DNA from 4 places in the Pseudaquabacterium inlustre genome. Region 2 is predicted to be linked to each of the others. Evidence: predicted binding sites of a transcription regulator. Region 2 holds the regulator's gene; each other region holds the start of a gene.
The links. The regulator FNR, encoded in region 2, switches genes on or off when oxygen is low (the NO sensors DNR and NnrR bind a similar motif). The targets are predictions, from matches to a motif close to TTGATNNNNATCAA.
Positions count from the first base shown of each region.

Region 1: a site for FNR is predicted at 2,422-2,435, ahead of AACH10_RS02280 (DUF2189 domain-containing protein). Genes of this name have one in related genera too.
Region 3: a site for FNR is predicted at 2,300-2,313, ahead of cyoA (ubiquinol oxidase subunit II). Genes of this name have one in related genera too.
Region 4: a site for FNR is predicted at 2,532-2,545, ahead of AACH10_RS24995 (OmpW/AlkL family protein). Genes of this name have one in related genera too.

Region 1 is NZ_JBBUTH010000001.1:505,690-509,877, reverse strand. It holds gene AACH10_RS02290 (DUF3857 domain-containing protein) at 1-586, shown strand, start outside; gene AACH10_RS02285 (S1 family peptidase) at 639-1,457, opposite strand; gene AACH10_RS02280 (DUF2189 domain-containing protein) at 1,575-2,402, opposite strand; gene AACH10_RS02275 (ABC1 kinase family protein) at 3,090-4,188, opposite strand, start outside.
Region 2 is NZ_JBBUTH010000004.1:590,559-594,746, reverse strand. It holds gene AACH10_RS10640 (urease accessory protein UreH domain-containing protein) at 1-334, opposite strand, end outside; gene hemN (oxygen-independent coproporphyrinogen III oxidase) at 369-1,778, opposite strand; gene fnr (fumarate/nitrate reduction transcriptional regulator Fnr) at 1,949-2,692, shown strand; gene AACH10_RS10625 (hypothetical protein) at 2,726-3,013, opposite strand; gene AACH10_RS10620 (hypothetical protein) at 3,031-3,285, opposite strand; gene ccoG (cytochrome c oxidase accessory protein CcoG) at 3,309-4,188, opposite strand, start outside.
Region 3 is NZ_JBBUTH010000004.1:174,258-178,445, forward strand. It holds gene cyoB (cytochrome o ubiquinol oxidase subunit I) at 1-1,105, opposite strand, end outside; gene cyoA (ubiquinol oxidase subunit II) at 1,105-2,250, opposite strand; gene AACH10_RS08895 (MFS transporter) at 2,488-3,816, shown strand; gene AACH10_RS08900 (sensor histidine kinase) at 4,008-4,188, opposite strand, start outside.
Region 4 is NZ_JBBUTH010000011.1:505,905-510,092, reverse strand. It holds gene AACH10_RS25005 (GNAT family N-acetyltransferase) at 1-685, opposite strand, end outside; gene AACH10_RS25000 (carboxyl transferase domain-containing protein) at 746-2,380, opposite strand; gene AACH10_RS24995 (OmpW/AlkL family protein) at 2,683-3,285, shown strand; gene AACH10_RS24990 (5-formyltetrahydrofolate cyclo-ligase) at 3,468-4,061, opposite strand; gene AACH10_RS24985 (TfoX/Sxy family protein) at 4,177-4,188, shown strand, end outside.

The DNA.
Region 1 (4,188 bases), on a different contig from region 2:
GGCGCCAGACCGGCCGGACGTCTGGGATTGCCGCGGCAAGGTGCTGATCCATGTCGGGCAGTTCGCGCTGGCTGAACAGGCCCTGAGCCGGGCACTGGCCCTGGGATCCGACTCGCCCTTCGATGTGCAGTACTGGCGCGGCATGGCGCGGTACTACCAGGGCCGCTTCCAGGACGCGGCCGATGATTTCGCCGCGGCGGCCCGAACCCAGGATGGCAGTGATTCGCTCTATCCCAGCCTGTGGCGCATCTGGTCCCTGCAGCGGGCCGGTACCGCGTTGCCGGCGGACCTGCTGGCGCTGGCCCGCGAGGCACCGCAAGGCGAGTGGCCACGCCCGGCGCTCGCCCTGGCGCTGGGTGAGCTGACGCCCGAGGCGATTTGGCAGCAGGTGGAACGGCTGAGCGGTGACGAGCGCACGCTGGCACGCGTGGAGGCCTGGTTCTACCTGGGTCAGTACCATCTCCAACGGGGCGATGTGGCGGCCGCGCGGCGGGCCTTCGAACAGTGCCGCGCCCATGGCGTCACGTTCTACATCGAGCACTTCGCGGCCGGCATCGAACTGGCCAGGTTGCCGACCGGCCCCTGACCCGGCCACTGCGCCGAGCCGTGGCGCCGCCGTGATGGCGGTGCCGGGCCGGTCAGCGCTGCTGGCTGGCCAGCAGCGCGTGCACCCAGCGCACCGGGATGGCGTAGGTGATGCCGGTGGGGTTGCTCAGGGCCGATTCGCGGCTGCCCTTGACGAAGACCATGTTCACCACGCCGACCACCTGGCCGGTGTCGGCATCGAACACCGGGCCGCCGCTGTTGCCGGGGTAGGCGATGGCGTCGAGCTGCAGGATGTCGAAGGCGCCGCGCCGCATCCGGGCCACCGCGGCGGCATCCAGCTGCCGGGCATTGGCCGGCGGCAACACGATGGGCGTGATCGAGGCCACGATGCCGCGGTGCGTGACCGGCGAGAAGCCCAGCACCCCGCCGATCGGGAACCCCATCAGCCCGATGGCCTGACCCTCGCGCGCGCTGTCGGACTCGGCCAGCACCAGCGGCGGCAGGGCCGCGCCCGAGATGCGCAGCAGCGCCAGGTCATGGTCGCGGTCGATGCCCAGCAGCGTCAGCGTGCGGATGTCGTACTGCCCGTCGGATTCCAGCCGCACCCGGCCCACCTGGATGGCCAGCCGGGTGTCGGCCGTGGGCGAGGTGGTGGCGCCGGGTTCGGGCAGCACATGGGCGTTGGTCACCAGCAGCTGGCCGTCGCCAATGACGAAGCCGGTGCCGCGGAACGCGAAGCGCGGGCTGGCCAGCGGATCGAAGGTGCCCACCGCCACCACGCTGCGGCGGACCTGGGCCACCGTGGCCGGCAGATCCGCCCGCGCCGTGGCGGGCAGGCCGGCCAGCGCCGCCGCAGCGGCCAGTGTGCCCAGGCCGAGGTGGATCAGTTGGCGGCGGGGCAGGGCGGGCATGGGCGGTGGGCGGGCCGGGCGTCTGCAACGCCGGCCGGGTGGCTGGGACCCACCCACTCTAACCGCAGCCGCGGCCGTGGAAGCCGTTGAAGAAGCCGCCGAACAAGCCTCCGGTGCTCAGGCGTTGGCGGCTGCCTCGCTGCCAACCACCACCGCGCCGCGGTAGGCATGCCAGGAGGCATGGCCCAGCACCGGACCGGCCAGCAGCAGGCCGGCAAAGCCCGGCAGCATGGCCAGCACGATCAGCACGGTGATCACCGCGCCCCAGCACAGCATCACGCCGGGCTGCGTGAGCACCAGGCGCATGCTGGTCAGGCCGGCGGTGATGGCATCGGTCTGCTGATCCAGGATCATCGGGATCGACACCACGCTGATCGAAAAGATCAGCCCTGCGAACACCGCGCCCACCAGCACGTAGGCGACGATGAAGTTGATGTTCTCGGGGTCGAGCAGCGCCAGCAGCGAGCCCTTGAAGTCGGGCATGCCGTCGAAGCTGACCGCGAACACGATCAGCGAGGCGCGGCCCCACAGCATCTCGAGCACCAGCAGCACGAAGCCGAAGATGGCCAGCGTGGACAGCTTGCGGTCCCAGGCCAGCAGCGATTCGCCCAGGTCGGGCTTCTCGCCGGCCTCCAGCCGGCGGCTGGCCTGGTACAGGCCCAGGCACAGGAAGGGCCCGGTCAGCAGGAAGCCGGCCGACAGCGCCAGCACATAGGCCGGTGCATGCTGGTACACGCCGATCAGCGCCCAGCCCATCAGCGCGAAGCAGCCGCCGTAGAACAGGCCGATGCCGGGGCAGCGCAGGAAATCGCGCCAGCCGGCGACCAGCCAGTGCAGCGGATCGGTGATGCGCAGCGTGCGCAACTCGATGGCCAGCGCGGCGGCGGTGCGGGCGCCCTCGTCGGCCGCCGCCGCCGGGTTGTCGTCGGGGCCGGAAGCTGCCATCGGGACTGCCACGCTCGCGTTGATGTCGGTCATGAAGCCGCAGACTAGGGCGCGGGCTGCGTGGCGTCCACCGGGATTGGCCCTATGGGGGCTGAGCGCTGTGCGCTGTGCGCTGTGCGCTGTGCGCTGTGCGCAGCGCCCGGTGCTCTTGGCGATGGCTTCCCATTTTTCGTTGCAGCCCGCCGGTCTCGCCCGGCCGGCGAGGTCCTTTCTTGTCGCGACAAGAAAGGACCCAAAGAAGCGCTTCCAAACTTTCCGATCAGGCCCTGCTGCTCGTCCACCATCGAGACGGGCGCCTCGCCCGCCCGGCGGGCTCGAACAGGCTGCCGAACAAGGGCTTGAATAAGGAGGCTATGCCGCCGATGGCCAGACCGTCGCATTGCTGCGCTCTGGCAGCCCCGTGCCCAGCGGCGTTCCTCACGCAAGTCTTGACCGGGGGTGCACGGCCGTTGAGAGATCCGTGGCGTTTCCGACTGGCTATGTTCGAGCCCGCCGGGCGGGCGAGGCGCCCGCCTCGATGCGTGGAGAGCAGCAGTGCGGTGTCGGAAAGTTTGGGCAGCGCTTTCTTTGCCTACTTTCTTTTCGCGAAAAGAAAGTAGGTCGCCCGCCGGGGCGAAATCCCGGCGCGCTGCAACGAGCCATGGGCAACCTCAACCGACAGCCGAAAGCCGGCAGCCGCAACGCCAATCACCCCCGGTCGCGTCCGCCCAGCATCAGCCACAGCGCCCCGACCACCGCCCCGCCAAAGCCCAGCAGCCCGAACGCCGGCAGGCCCAGCAGTTCGGGCCCGCCGCGCACGGTCATCACGATCGACGAGCCGATGATCAGCGCCGCCACCACCAGGCCGATGGCGATGCGCGAGGCGGCGCGGTCGAGCTGGTCGGCCACGGCGTGGATGTCGCGCACCTCGATGTCGATGCCGATGCGGCCGCGCCGCGCCGTGGCCAGCAGGCGCGACAGGTCGCGCGGGATGCTGCCCAGCAGTGCGGCGGCGCGGCGCAGGCCGTCCCAGCCGCGGCGTGCCAGGGCCTCGGGCCGGTAGCGCGCATGCAGGGCCTGGCGCAGCATCGGCGTGGCTTCCTCGGCCATGTGGAAGTCGGGGTCGAGGCCGCGGCCCAGGCCTTCCAGCGTGATGAAGGTCTTGATCAGCAGCGCCAGGTCGGCAGGCAGCGCCAGGCGGTGGCTGCGCAGGATGTTCGTCACATCGGCCAGCATGCCGCCGATGCTGAGCTGGGCCAGCGGCACGCCGTGGTACTGGTCGACGAAGGCGTCGATGTCGCCGCGCAGGCCGTCCTCGTCCAGCGCGTCCTCGCCGTCGCCATGGGCCTGGGCCCAGTCCAGCAGCACATCGGCCACGGCTTCGGCGTCGCGCTGCACCAAGCCCAGCATCAGGCTCAGCAGCTGCTCGCGGCGCTCGGGCGTGACGCGGCCGACCATGCCGAAGTCGATGAAGGCGATGCGCTCGCCGGGCAGGAAGAACAGGTTGCCGGCATGCGGGTCGGCGTGGAAGAAGCCGTCCTCGATGACCATCTTCAGCACCGCGCGGGCGCCACGCCGCGCCACCTCGCGGCGCACGATGCCGGCGGCGTCGATGGCGGCCTGGTCCTCGGCCGGCACACCACGGATGCGCTGCTGCACGTTGATGCGCTCGTGCGTGAAGTCCCAGTACACCCTGGGGATCACGATCTCGGGGTGCGTGGCGAAGGCCGCGGCGATGCGCTCGGCGTTGCGGCCCTCGGTGGCCAGGTCGAGCTCGCGGCGCAGCGAGCGGCCCAGCTGCTGGGCC
Region 2 (4,188 bases):
CAGCCGGCCCACGCGCGCTGCCCAGCCGCTCCATCCAGGCCGGTTGCACGCCTCGCCACAGCAGGTACAGGCCGAGCCCCAGCGCCGCCACGTGCACCAGGGTCCACAGCGGCCGCAGCGCCCCGACCGCCTGCCCGAGCGCGGCCAGGCTGCCGACACTGGCGGCCGCGACAGCCCCGGCTACCGAATAGGCCAGCAGACGGCCGAGGTGAAACGGCAGCAGGCCGCGCCCGCCACCGCTGGCTGCGGCGCAGGCGGCGCCGCACATCGCCAGGCAATGCGGCGTGCCCGCCAGGCCCATCAGCAGCGCACTGAGCAGCAGGGCCTGGTTCATGACCAGCACGCGACGCCGCGCAAGCTGCGGCGGCTCAGATGATGCGCGAGAAGCGTTCGCGCACCTTGTCGGCGCGCAGGTGCTTGTCGAACACCATGGCCACCGCGCGCACGAAGTACCACCCGGTGGCGGTGACCTGCACGGCATCGGGCTCCAGCGTCACCAGCCCCATCTCCTGCAGTTCGGCGAGTTCGTCGAGCTCGGTGCGGAAGTAGTCGCGCATCTTGATCAGGTGGGCCAGTTCGATCGACTCGAACTCCACCCGGCCCTGGCACATCAGCGCCATGACCACGGCACGGCGCACCAGGTCGTCGCGGGTGAGCGCCAGACCGCGCACGATCGGGAACTGGCCCTGGCGCACCGCGTCGTAGTACTCGTCCAGCGTCTTGGCGTTCTGGCTGTAGGTGACCCCCATGCGCCCGATGGCCGACACGCCCAGGCCGATCAGGTCGCAATCGGGCTGCGTGCTGTAACCCTGGAAGTTGCGGTGCAGCCGCCCCTGGCGCTTGGCCGCGGCCAGCGAGTCGCTGGGCAGCGCGAAATGGTCCATGCCGATGTAGGTGTAGCCGTGGCCGATGAAGCCGGCGATGGCGCCGCCCAGCATCTGGATGCGGTGCTCGGGTGGCGGCAACTGCTCCACGATGATGCGGCGTTGCGGCTTGAACCGCTGTGGCAGGTGCGCATAGGCATACAGCGCGATGCGGTCGGGCCGCAGTTCGGCGATCTGTGCCACGGTGCGCGCGAAGGACTCGGGCGTCTGCCGGGGCAGGCCGTAGATCAGATCGGCGTTGATCGACTCGTAGCCCATCTCGCGCGCGGCCCGCATCAGGTCGCGCACCGACTCGTAGGACTGCACGCGGTGCACCGCCTGCTGCACGGCGGCGTCGAAGTCCTGCACTCCGAAGCTCAGCCGGTTGAAGCCCAGCGAGGCGAAGAACTTCAGTCGCTCGGGCGTGGCGGTGCGCGGATCGACCTCGATGGACACCTCGGCGCCCGGGGCGATGCGGAAGTTCTCGCGCAGCATCGCCATCAGCCCCGACAGTTCGTCGTCGCTCAGGAAGGTGGGCGTGCCCCCGCCCAGGTGCAGCTGCGACACCGCCTGCCCCTTGCCCAGCACCGCCACGTTCAACGCCACTTCCTGGGCCAGCACCTCCAGGTACTCGGCTGCCCGCTCGTGGTGCTTGGTGATGACCTTGTTGCAGGCGCAGTAGTAGCACACCGACTCGCAGAACGGGATGTGCAGGTACAGCGACAGCGGCGCCACACCCCCCACCGTGGCACCGGCCGCGCGTTGGGCCAGCGCTCCGGCATAGGCTTCGGGGCCGAACGCCTCGACGAAGCGGTCGGCGGTCGGGTAGGACGTGTAACGCGGGCCGGGGCGGTCGAGGCGGCGCAGCATGGCCTCGGTAAGCACGGGCACCTGATCGATGACGGATTGATCCATGCTCGCCACTGTGCCGACAGCCCCCGCGAATGGACTTGATCTGGCTCAAGTGGCGCTTTACACCCCGGGAAAACAATGGTCCCATTCTTGAGGCCGGTCAGACGACATTCGAGCCCTCCCCTGGGGGCTTGACCCAGGACAACCGCGAAGACGAACCCATAATGCCCGACATGAACACCGCTGCCGACGCCAACCGGATCCGCCCCGATGCCTTCAAGGTGGCCTGCTCTAGTTGCAACCTGCGCGAACTGTGCCTGCCGGTGGGCCTGACGCGCGAGAACCTCGACCGCCTGGACACCCTGGTGGCCACCCGCCGCACCGTGGAGCGTGGCGACACGCTGTTCCGTGCCGGCGACGAGTTCCAGTCGCTCTACGCCGTGCGCACCGGCTTCTTCAAGACCTGCGTGTCGTCGGAAGACGGCCGTGACCAGGTCACCGGTTTCCAGATGGCTGGCGAACTGCTGGGCCTGGACGGCATCAGCACCGACAACCACACCTGCGACGCGGTGGCGCTGGAGGACTCGCAGGTCTGCGTGATCCCCTACCGCCAGCTCGAGGATCTGTCGCGCGAGTTCAACGAACTGCAGCACCAGTTCCACAAGATCATGAGCCGCGAGATCGTGCGCGACCATGGCGTGATGCTGCTGCTGGGCAGCATGCGCGCGGAAGAGCGCTTGGCGGCCTTTCTGCTGAACCTGACGCAGCGCCTGAAGGCCCGCGGCTTCTCGGCCTCGGCGCTGATCCTGCGCATGACGCGCGAGGAGATCGGCAGCTACCTGGGCCTGAAGCTCGAGACGGTGAGCCGCACCTTCAGCAAGTTCCAGGACGATGGCATCCTGGAAGTGAAGCAGCGCCAGATCCGCATCATCGACCAGGACAAGCTGCACAGCCTGGTGAACGGCGCGGCCTGCTGAGGCGCACCGCGCACCGGCCGCCACTGCGGCCGTTCAAGCCGGCCAGCGGGAACGCGCGGCAGCGGCTTCGGCGCGATTGACCTCTTCGGCCGACTGCTGGAGCAATTGGGTCAGCGCACCGGCGGTGGCGATGACGCCCCAGAACACGAAGAACGCCAGCGTGTAGACACCGGCTGGCGCGATCTCGACTGGCGCACCGCCGAACCAGTGCAGTGTGGCCGGATCGACCACCGCGAACACCAGCATTTCCAGCACGCCGGCCATCAGGAAGGCCGGCCACAGGATGGCCAGCGCCCGCAGGGTGAAGCGCCCGGTGGACATGGGCTGCGCCGCCGCGGTCAGCGCGGTGCCGCGGTGGCGGCGTGGTTGCGGGCCTGCATGGCCGGCGTGTTGCCGGTCGGCTTGACTGGCACGGCGCGGGCCGAGGCGGTATCCACCAGCACCTCGTCGGCACCGCGGTAGGCCACGACGGCGGTGGCGATGCTGGCCACCACCACGGTGGCCGGACCGCCCAGCACCAGCCACATGACACCGGTGCGCCACCAGGGTGTGCGGGCGGCGTCGGCGGGGGCTCGGGACTTGGAAGCGCTCATGGCGTGTCTCCTGTGGCTGCGCGTCAGCGCGGCACGACAAAGGTGGATTTCTCGCTGATCGTCGCACCGTTCACCGGCTGGCCGCCGGCGCTGGCTTCGATCAGGCCGATCTCGAACTGGATCGGATGGGCGCCGGCACCGGCCTTCTGCGCGGCCTCGGGCGGGATCTGCACCGACAGCGTGACCCAGCGCGCCTCGGCAGGCGCCAGCGACAGCGGCGGCACCGGCCCCATGGCGATGCCGGGCAGGCCCTGCACGGCCATGCGGTAGCGCTGTGCATGCTCAGTGGCGTTCATGATCTGCAGGCGGTAGACGTTCTCGATCTTGCCATCCTCGACCATGCGCGCCAGCGAGGCGCGGTCACGCACCACATCCACACGGAACGGGTGGCGTAAGGCCAGCGCGACGAACAGCGCCACGATCACCAGGCCCAGGATGGCGGTGTAGACCAGCACCCGCGGCCGGAAGATGCGGCGCAGCTTCTGCGCCGGCGAGAGGTGCTGGGCCAGGCCGTTCTGGGTGTCGTAGCGCACCAGCCCCTTGGCGTAGCCCATCTTGCCCATCACGTCGTCGCACACGTCGACGCAGGCGGCGCAGCCGATGCACTCGTACTGCAGGCCCTTGCGGATGTCGATGCCGGTGGGGCACACCTGCACGCACAGGTTGCAGTCGATGCAGTCGCCGATGCCCAGCTTGCGCGGGTCGGCCTTCTTGCTGCGCGAACCGCGCGGCTCGCCGCGCTCGGTGTCGTAGCTGATGATCAGCGTGTCCTTGTCGAACATCGCGCTCTGGAAGCGCGCGTAAGGGCACATGTACTTGCACACCTGCTCGCGCATGAAGCCGGCGTTGCCGTAGGTGGCGAAACCGTAGAACAGCACCCAGAACCATTCCCAGGGCCCGAAG
Region 3 (4,188 bases), 420 kb from region 2:
GGATCGAGATGATCATCGTGGTGATGCCGAAGAACGAGTTCACCGATGCGCCCGAGCCCATCGTGAAGAAGTGGTGCAGCCACACCAGGTACGACAGGATGGTGATCACCACCGTGGCGTAGACCATCGAGGCGTAGCCAAAGAGGCGCTTGCTGCAGAACGTGGCTACCACCTCACTGAAGATGCCGAACACCGGCAGCACCAGGATGTAGACCTCGGGGTGGCCCCAGATCCAGATCAGGTTCACGTAGACCATGGCGTTGCCGCCCAGGTCGGTGGTGAAGAAGTTGGTGCCGACGTAGCGGTCCAGCGTCAGCAGCACCAGCACGGCGGTCAGCACCGGGAAGCTCACGACGATCAGCACGTTGGTGCACAGGCTGGTCCAGGTGAACACCGGCATCTTCATCAGCGTCATGCCCGGCGCGCGCATCTTGATGATGGTGACGATCAGGTTGATGCCCGACAGCGTGGTGCCCACACCGGCCACGTTGAGTGACCACAGGTAGTAGTCCACCCCCACGCCTGGATCGGCCAGGATGCCTGAGAGCGGCGGATAGGCCAGCCAGCCGGTGCGCGCGAACTCGCCGACGAACAGCGAGATCATCATCAGCACCGCGCCGCCCACCGTCATCCAGAAGCTGAAGTTGTTCAGGAACGGGAAGGCCACGTCGCGCGCGCCGATCTGCAGCGGCACCACGTAGTTCATGAAGCCGGTGACGAAGGGCATCGCCACGAAGAAGATCATGATCACGCCGTGGGCGGTGAAGATCTGGTCGTAGTGGTGCGGCGGCAAGAAGCCGGCCTGGTCACCGAAGGCGATGGCCTGCTGCGCGCGCATCATCAGCGCGTCGGCAAAGCCGCGCAGCAGCATCACGATGCCCAGCACCATGTACATGATGCCGATCTTCTTGTGGTCGATGCTGGTGACCCAGTTGCGCCAGAACGGGCCCCAGGCACGGTAGCGGGTCATCAGCGCCAGCACGGCCAGGCCGCCGAGCGCGGCCATCGCGAACGTGACCAGCAGGATGGGCTCGTGCAGCGGCAGCGCCTTCAGCGACAGGCGGCCGAGCAGCAGGGTTTCTTCGACGGGGGCGGCGTTGGACATCACAGCTCCGTGGCGTTGTTGTTGGTGTTGTTGGCGGGCAGGCTGCGTGCGGCCTTGGCGGCGGGTGCAGCGCTCACGGCGACGGGGCCACGGCCTTCCGGATCGGCGGCGGTGCACAGGCCGGCGACCACGGTCTGCTGGCCATCACGCCAGTTGGCGCGGGTCACGGCGGCCAGGCCGCCCTTGCCGGCGCCACCGCGGGCGTCGATGGCCATCATGTCGGCCATGCACATGCGGCCGGGCTCGACGCAGCGGTTCACCACCGCGTCGAACAGGCCCTTGTCCACGCTGGCGAAGCGGCGCACCGCGTCGCGCTGGCTGGGCTTTTCCAGCGCCAGGTAGGTGGCGCGGTCCAGCGCGGCGCCGGCGCCGCGGGCGCCCTCGACCCAGCGGTCGAAGTCGGCCTGCGCCAGGCCGTGGAACGCGAAGCGCATGCCCGAGAAGCCTTCACCGCTGTAGTTGGCAGAGAAGCCTTCCCAGGTGCCGGGCTTGTTGATCACGGCGTTCAGCTGCGAGGCCATGCCGGGCATGGCGTAGATCTGGCCGGCCAGCGCGGGCACGTAGAACGAGTTCATCACCGTCGATGCGGTCAGCGTGAAGCGCACCGGGCGGTCCACCGGCAGCGCCAGCTCGTTGACCGTGGCGATGCCCAGCTCGGGGTAGACGAACAGCCACTTCCAGTCCAGCGCCACGGCCTGCACTTCCAGCGGCTTGACGTTGGCCGGCAGCGCGCGGTTCTCGTCCAGGCGCGACAGCGGGCGGAACGGGTCGAGCTGGTGCGTGCTGATCCAGGTGATCGTGCCCAGCGCGATGATGATGGCCAGCGGCGCGCCCCAGATCAGCAGCTCCAGCTTGGTGGAGTGGTCCCAGTCCGGCTCGTAGCGGGCGCTGCTGGCGCCGGCCTGGCGCACGCGGTAGCGCCAGGCGAACAGCAGTGTCAGCGCGATCACCGGCACGATGATCAGCAGCATCAGCACCGTCGAGGTGACGATCAGGTCGGCCTGCTGGCGCGCGATGTCGCCGGCGGGGTTCATCACGATGGTCTTGCAGCCGGCAAGCGGCAGCACGGGCAGCAGGGCGGCCAGCGGCAGCAGGGCACGGCCGCGGTGGCGTGGGGTGGGGGTGTGGGCGCGGAGGTCGGACATGGCTAGGTGTCTGCCCTGAGAAGGCAGGATTCGCGGGAATCTACCTAGATTGACCGTTGTCAACGATTGGACACTTTGTCCCACCCCCCGTGCCTGGGCGTGCACGGCGATTGACCGGCGCCCCTTGCCAAACGGTGGCTGCCTGTCTCTGATTCCTGCGTGAAACCGCCCTGATCGACGCGTTCTTCCGCCTGTTCCGACCCGTTCTGAACCGCGCCTGCCGGCGCGCCCCCTGCGATGTACGAACGCTTCCCGCTCTCCCGCCTCTGGTCTGCCGCACTGCCTCGCCGAGAGGTGTCACCGCCGCACCGTGATGGTGCAGTCACCCCCGACGACATCGCCGTCGGCGTGGTGGTCGGTCGGGCCAGCGAGTATTTCGACTTCTTCGTCTACGGCCTGGCCTCGGTGCTGGTGTTTCCGGCGCTGTTCTTCCCCGGCCAGCCGCCGCTGCAGGCGCTGCTGGCCTCGTTCACGGTGTTCGCGCTGGCCTTCATCGCGCGGCCGCTGGGCACGCTGGGCGGCATGGCAGTGCAGCGGCGCTTCGGGCGGGGCGCCAAGCTCACGCTGGCCATGTTCGGCCTGGGCACCGCCACCTGCACGATGGCCCTGCTGCCCGGCACGGCCGAGTGGAGCGGCGCGGTGATGCTGCTGGCCGCCTGCCGGCTGCTGCAGGGCCTGGGCATCGGCGCCTCGTGGGACGGCCTGCCCTCGTTGCTGGCGATGAACGCGCCCGCCCACCGGCGCGGCTGGTATGCGATGCTGGGCCAGATCGGCGCGCCGGTCGGCTTCGGCCTGGCGGCGGCGCTGTATGCCTACTTGTGGACCCACCTCAGCGCCGAAGACTTCCTCGGCTGGGGTTGGCGCTTCCCGTTCTTCGTGGCCTTCGCCCTGAACGTGGTGGCGCTGTTCGCGCGGCTGCAACTGGTGCTCGACGACGACTATGCCGACGCGCTGCGCCAGAACGAACTGGAACCCTGCGACCTGCGCGAGCTGCTGCAGTCCGGCGGCGGCCGCACGCTGCTGATCGGCGCGTTTGCCGCGCTGGCCAGCTTTGCGCTGGTGCACCTGGTCACGGTGTTTCCGCTGTCCTGGCTGAGCCTGAGCTCGCCGCGCGAGCTGGGTGAGCTGCTGTGGCTGCAGGTGGCCGGCGCGCTGGTGGCGGCGGCGGTGATGCCGCTGTCGGGCTGGCTGGCCGACCGCATCGGCCGCCGCACCACGCTGGGCACGCTGTCGGTGGCCATCGGCATGTTCGGCCTGGTGTCGCCCTTCCTGCTGGACGGCGGCGCGGCCGGGCAGAACCTGTTCTTCCTGCTGGGCTTCGCGCTGTTCGGCCTGAGCTACGGCCAGGCCGCCGGCGCGGTGGCCTCGGCCTTCGCGGCGCGGCTGCGCTACCTGGGCGCGGCGTTGTCGGCCGACCTGGCCTGGCTGGTGGGCGCGGCCTGCGCGCCGGTGGTGGTGCTGTACCTGTCGGCCCACCACGGCCTGGGCGCCGTGAGCCTGTACCTGCTGTCGGGCATGGCCGGCACGCTGGCCGCCCTGGGCATCCACAAGACACTGGCCAAATGAGTACCGGCGTCTGACGACGCCTGTCATCGCACTGCCACAAACTGAGGCAGCGCAAGGCGAAGCCCCGGCTGACAAGGACTTGGCGCCGCCGGGCCCAGCCATCCCACAGCCTTGTCCACAGGAACTGTGGGCAGAACCGGCTTGTGGACAAGCCGGGCCGGCCGGGTCTGGCGTCGGGGTGGGTGCGGGCGTCAGCCGCGGCCGTCGCGCAGCGGCACGCGCACGTCGCAGCGGATGCCGCGCTGTGCCTGCTCGCGCCACTGCACCTGGCCGCCCAGCTGCTTGACCCGCTTGCGCACGCCGCCCAGCCCCAGCCCGTGCGCCCACAGCGACGGCTCGCGGCCGATGCCGTCGTCCAGCACCGTGAGGTGG
Region 4 (4,188 bases), on a different contig from region 2:
TGGCCGGCCAGTGCAGCTGGGCATCGTCGGCCAGCAGGTGGCGGGCAGCGGGCCAGTCGCGCGCCTGCACATGGGCCCACCAGCAGCGCACCAGCGCGGCATGGTGCTGCGCGTCGGTGAGCGACGGCACCGGCAGGGCCTGGCCGCGACCGTCGAAGGCCAGCGGCTTGAGCATCACCACGCTGCGGTAGGTCTTGCCGCCCCAATGCACCTCGTCCACCACGTCGAAGCCGGCCCGCGCATAACGCTGACGCAGCGCGGTGGCCGGCACCGCCGTGTCCAGTGCCAGCGCGGCGTGGCCGTGGTTGCGCGCCCAGGCCTCGGCCCCGGCCAGCAGCGCGCTGCCGATGCCCTCGCCCTGCACCTCGGGCGCCACGGCGAACTGGTGGAAGTGCGCCACGTCGGCGCGGTAGAACCAGGGCGTGGCCCGCGCCCAGGCCTGGATGTTGGGATCGAAGGCGCCGTTGACGGTGACGGTGCCGATCAGCCGCCCGTCGCGCTCGGCCACCAGGCAATGGCCGTGGCGCACGCGCTCGGCGGTCTGGGCCTCGGTCTGGTGCACGGCGGTGAAGTTCATGCCGGCCGCGCCCAATGGCGCATAGGCGCGGTGCAGCAGCGCGGTCAGTTCGGCCAGCGAGTCGGAGGCCTGCAGCGGACGCAGATTGAAGCGGGCGGACGGGTTCATGGCAGCAGCCGGGGGGCGGGGGATGGAGGCGCTGGCATGGTTCCTGCGCCCATCGCGGCCTCACATGCGGAAGACGCCGAACTTCGTCTCCGGAATCGGCGCGTTCAGCGCCGCGCTCAGGCCCAGCGCCAGCACGCGGCGCGTGTCGGCGGGATCGATCACACCGTCGTCCCACAGCCGGGCACTGGCGTAGTACGGGTGGCCCTGCACCTCGTACTGCTGGCGGATGGGGGCCTTGAAGGCTTCTTCCTCGTCGGCGCTCCACTGGCCGCCCTTGGCCTCGATGCCATCGCGCTTGACCGTGGCCAGCACGCTGGCGGCCTGCTCGCCGCCCATCACGCTGATGCGCGCGTTGGGCCACATCCACAGCATGCGTGGGCTGTAGGCGCGGCCGCACATGCCGTAGTTGCCGGCGCCGAAGCTGCCGCCGATGATGACCGTGAACTTGGGCACCTGGGCACAGGCCACGGCCGTCACCATCTTGGCGCCGGCGCGGGCGATGCCGTCGTTCTCGTATTTGCGGCCGACCATGAAGCCGGTGATGTTCTGCAGGAACACCAGCGGCACCTTGCGCTGGCAGCACAGCTCGATGAAGTGCGCGCCCTTGTTGGCGCTCTCGGCGAACAGGATGCCGTTGTTGGCCACGATGCCCACCGGCATGCCCTCGATGTGGGCGAAGCCGCAGACCAGCGTGCTGCCGTAGCGGGCCTTGAACTCGTCGAAGGCACTGTCATCCACCACGCGGGCGATGACCTCGCGCACGTCGAAGGGCTTTCGCGTGTCGGTGGGGATCACGCCATGCAGCTCTTCCGGCGCGAAGCGCGGTGGCTTGGGCGGCACGGTGGCCAGCGGCTGCGGCTTGATGCGGTTGAGCCGGCCCACGCTCTGGCGCGCCAGCGCCAGCGCATGCAGGTCGCTCTCGGCCAGGTGGTCGGCCACGCCCGAGAGCCGCGTGTGCACGTCGCCGCCGCCCAGGTCTTCGGCGCTGACCACCTCGCCGGTGGCAGCCTTCACCAGCGGCGGGCCGCCCAGGAAGATGGTGCCCTGGTTCTTGACGATGATGGTCTCGTCGCTCATCGCCGGCACGTACGCGCCGCCGGCCGTGCAGCTGCCCATCACCACGGCGATCTGCGGGATGCCGGCCGCACTCATGTTGGCCTGGTTGAAGAAGATGCGGCCGAAGTGCTCGCGGTCGGGGAACACCTCGTCCTGGTTGGGCAGGTTGGCGCCGCCGGAATCCACCAGGTAGATGCAGGGCAGGTTGTTCTGCGCCGCGATCTCCTGCGCGCGCAGGTGCTTCTTCACCGTCACCGGGTAGTAGGTGCCGCCCTTGACGGTGGCATCGTTGCACACGATCACGCAGTCCACCCCGGCCACGCGGCCGATGCCGGCGATCATGCCGGCGCTGGGCGCGGCGTCGCGCGTGCCGCCCTGGCCATCCTTCTCGGGGTACATGCCGAGTGCGGCCAGCGGCGCGATCTCGAGGAACGGCGTGTCGGGGTCGAGCAGGCGCTCCACGCGCTCGCGCGGCAGCAGCTTGCCGCGCGACAGGTGCTTGGCGCGCGCATCGGCGCCACCGCCCTCGGCGATCTTCGCCAGCCGGGCGTTCAGGTCGTCCACCAGGGCCTGCATGGCCTGGGCATTGCTGCGGAACTCTTGCGAGCGGGGGTTCAACTTGCTCTGCAGAACGGCCATGCGGTCTCCGGCGCTTGCGGTCTGGATGCGGGGTGGGTTCGAGTGTGCGGCGGGATTATCAAGTGACGTTTACGTAAACGTCAATTGAGCGCAACCCCGGCATGCGGTGGCCCGCGTCAACGCCGATGTTGCGCCGCCGCATCACCCGCATTTGCCTCAGGTCAAACCCTGAGTCAGCGCCCGCGCCGGGCGGCCGCGGGCTTGCGCTGGGCCAATCCGCGGCGCCGCGGCCCGTCGTGCAATGCGTTCACGGGCCCGATGCGAAGAGGGCCTGGCTGTTTGCAACCCTGAGGAAAGAGACCATGACCGCCATCCGCTCCCTGATCGCCATCGCCGCCGCAGCCGCCGCCGTGTGCGCCCTGCCCGTGCAAGCCCAGGACACCGGCAACTTCATCGTGCGCGCCCGCGCCGTGCACCTGGATTCGGCCAACAAGGACGGCACCAACCTGGGTCTGACGATCAACGACAAGACCATCCCTGAAGTGGACCTGAGCTACTTCTTCTCGCCCAACCTGGCGGCTGAGCTGATCCTGACCTACCCGCAAAAGCAGACCGTCTACCTGAACGGCGCCGAGATCGGCAGCTTCAAGCACCTGCCCCCGACGCTGACGCTGCAGTACCACTTCACCGGCCTGAACGGCTTCCGTCCGTACGTGGGCGCCGGTGTCAACTACACCAACATCTCGGCCGTCAACATCCTCAACGGCACGGGCGGCCTGAAGCACAACAGCTGGGGCCTGGCCGCCCAGGTTGGCGTGGACGTGCCAGTCGGCGGCGGCTGGCTGCTCAACGTCGACGTGAAGAAGGTGCAAATCGGCACCAACGTCTACCTGAGCGGCGCCGACAAGGGCAAGTTCAAGGTCGATCCGCTGCTGGTCGGCGTGGGCTTCGGCAAGCGCTTCTGATGCGCTGACGCGTTCAGACACGAGACACGGCCGACGATGAAGAACGCCGCCCTCGGGCGGCGTTTTTCATTGCAAGGTCGTTGCAGGATCCCAGCGCAACCCAGCAACCACCGAGGCCCGGCTCTGCCGGGCCCAGGGTGGTGCCCCCTTGAGGGGGCGGGCGTCAGCCCGTAGGGGGTGGGCTACGCCTCCCAGGCCACGCCGTCCTCGGTGAGGATGGCATCCAGCGGCACGTCGTGCGGCTCGGGCTCCAGCCACGGGATGTAGCCGTGCGCGAAGCCCAGGCCCACCGTCACCGGCCGCGGCGTCAGCGCGGCCAGCGTGCGGTCGTAGAAGCCGCCGCCGTAGCCCAGGCGGTTGCCGCCAGGACCGAAGCCCACCAGCGGCACGAACAGCAGCTGCGGCTGGAACTGCACCGTGTCCTTGGGCTTGGGGATGCCGTAGGCGTCCTCCTCCATCGGGCAGCCGGGAAACCAGGCATGGAAGCGCAGCTGCTTGGTCTCGCGGTCGATCACTGGCAGGCCCAGCATGCGGTCGCCGCTGACCTCGCTCCAGCGGTACAGCGCCGGCAGCGCGTCGAACTCACCCTTGATCGGCCAGTAGGCGCCGATGGCCACCTCGGGCCGGTCGAGCAGCCACACCTGCATCACCTGCTGCAGGTGCACGGCACGCTGGTGGCGGTCGACCATGGCCTGGCGCTCGGCCTGCAGCTGCTTGCGCAGCGTGGGTTTGTCACGCGCGGGCTCGTCGAATCGGAAGCGGCGTTCGGAACTCATGCGCGGGATTGTGGCCCGCGCCGGCCCGCGCGCCCACCCGGCGGCGCCATGCGCAGGTGCGGTGCTGCGACATCGTCCACGCCGGCCGGCCGCCCCCCCTACACTGCGCGCCACCATGGCCGCCCAC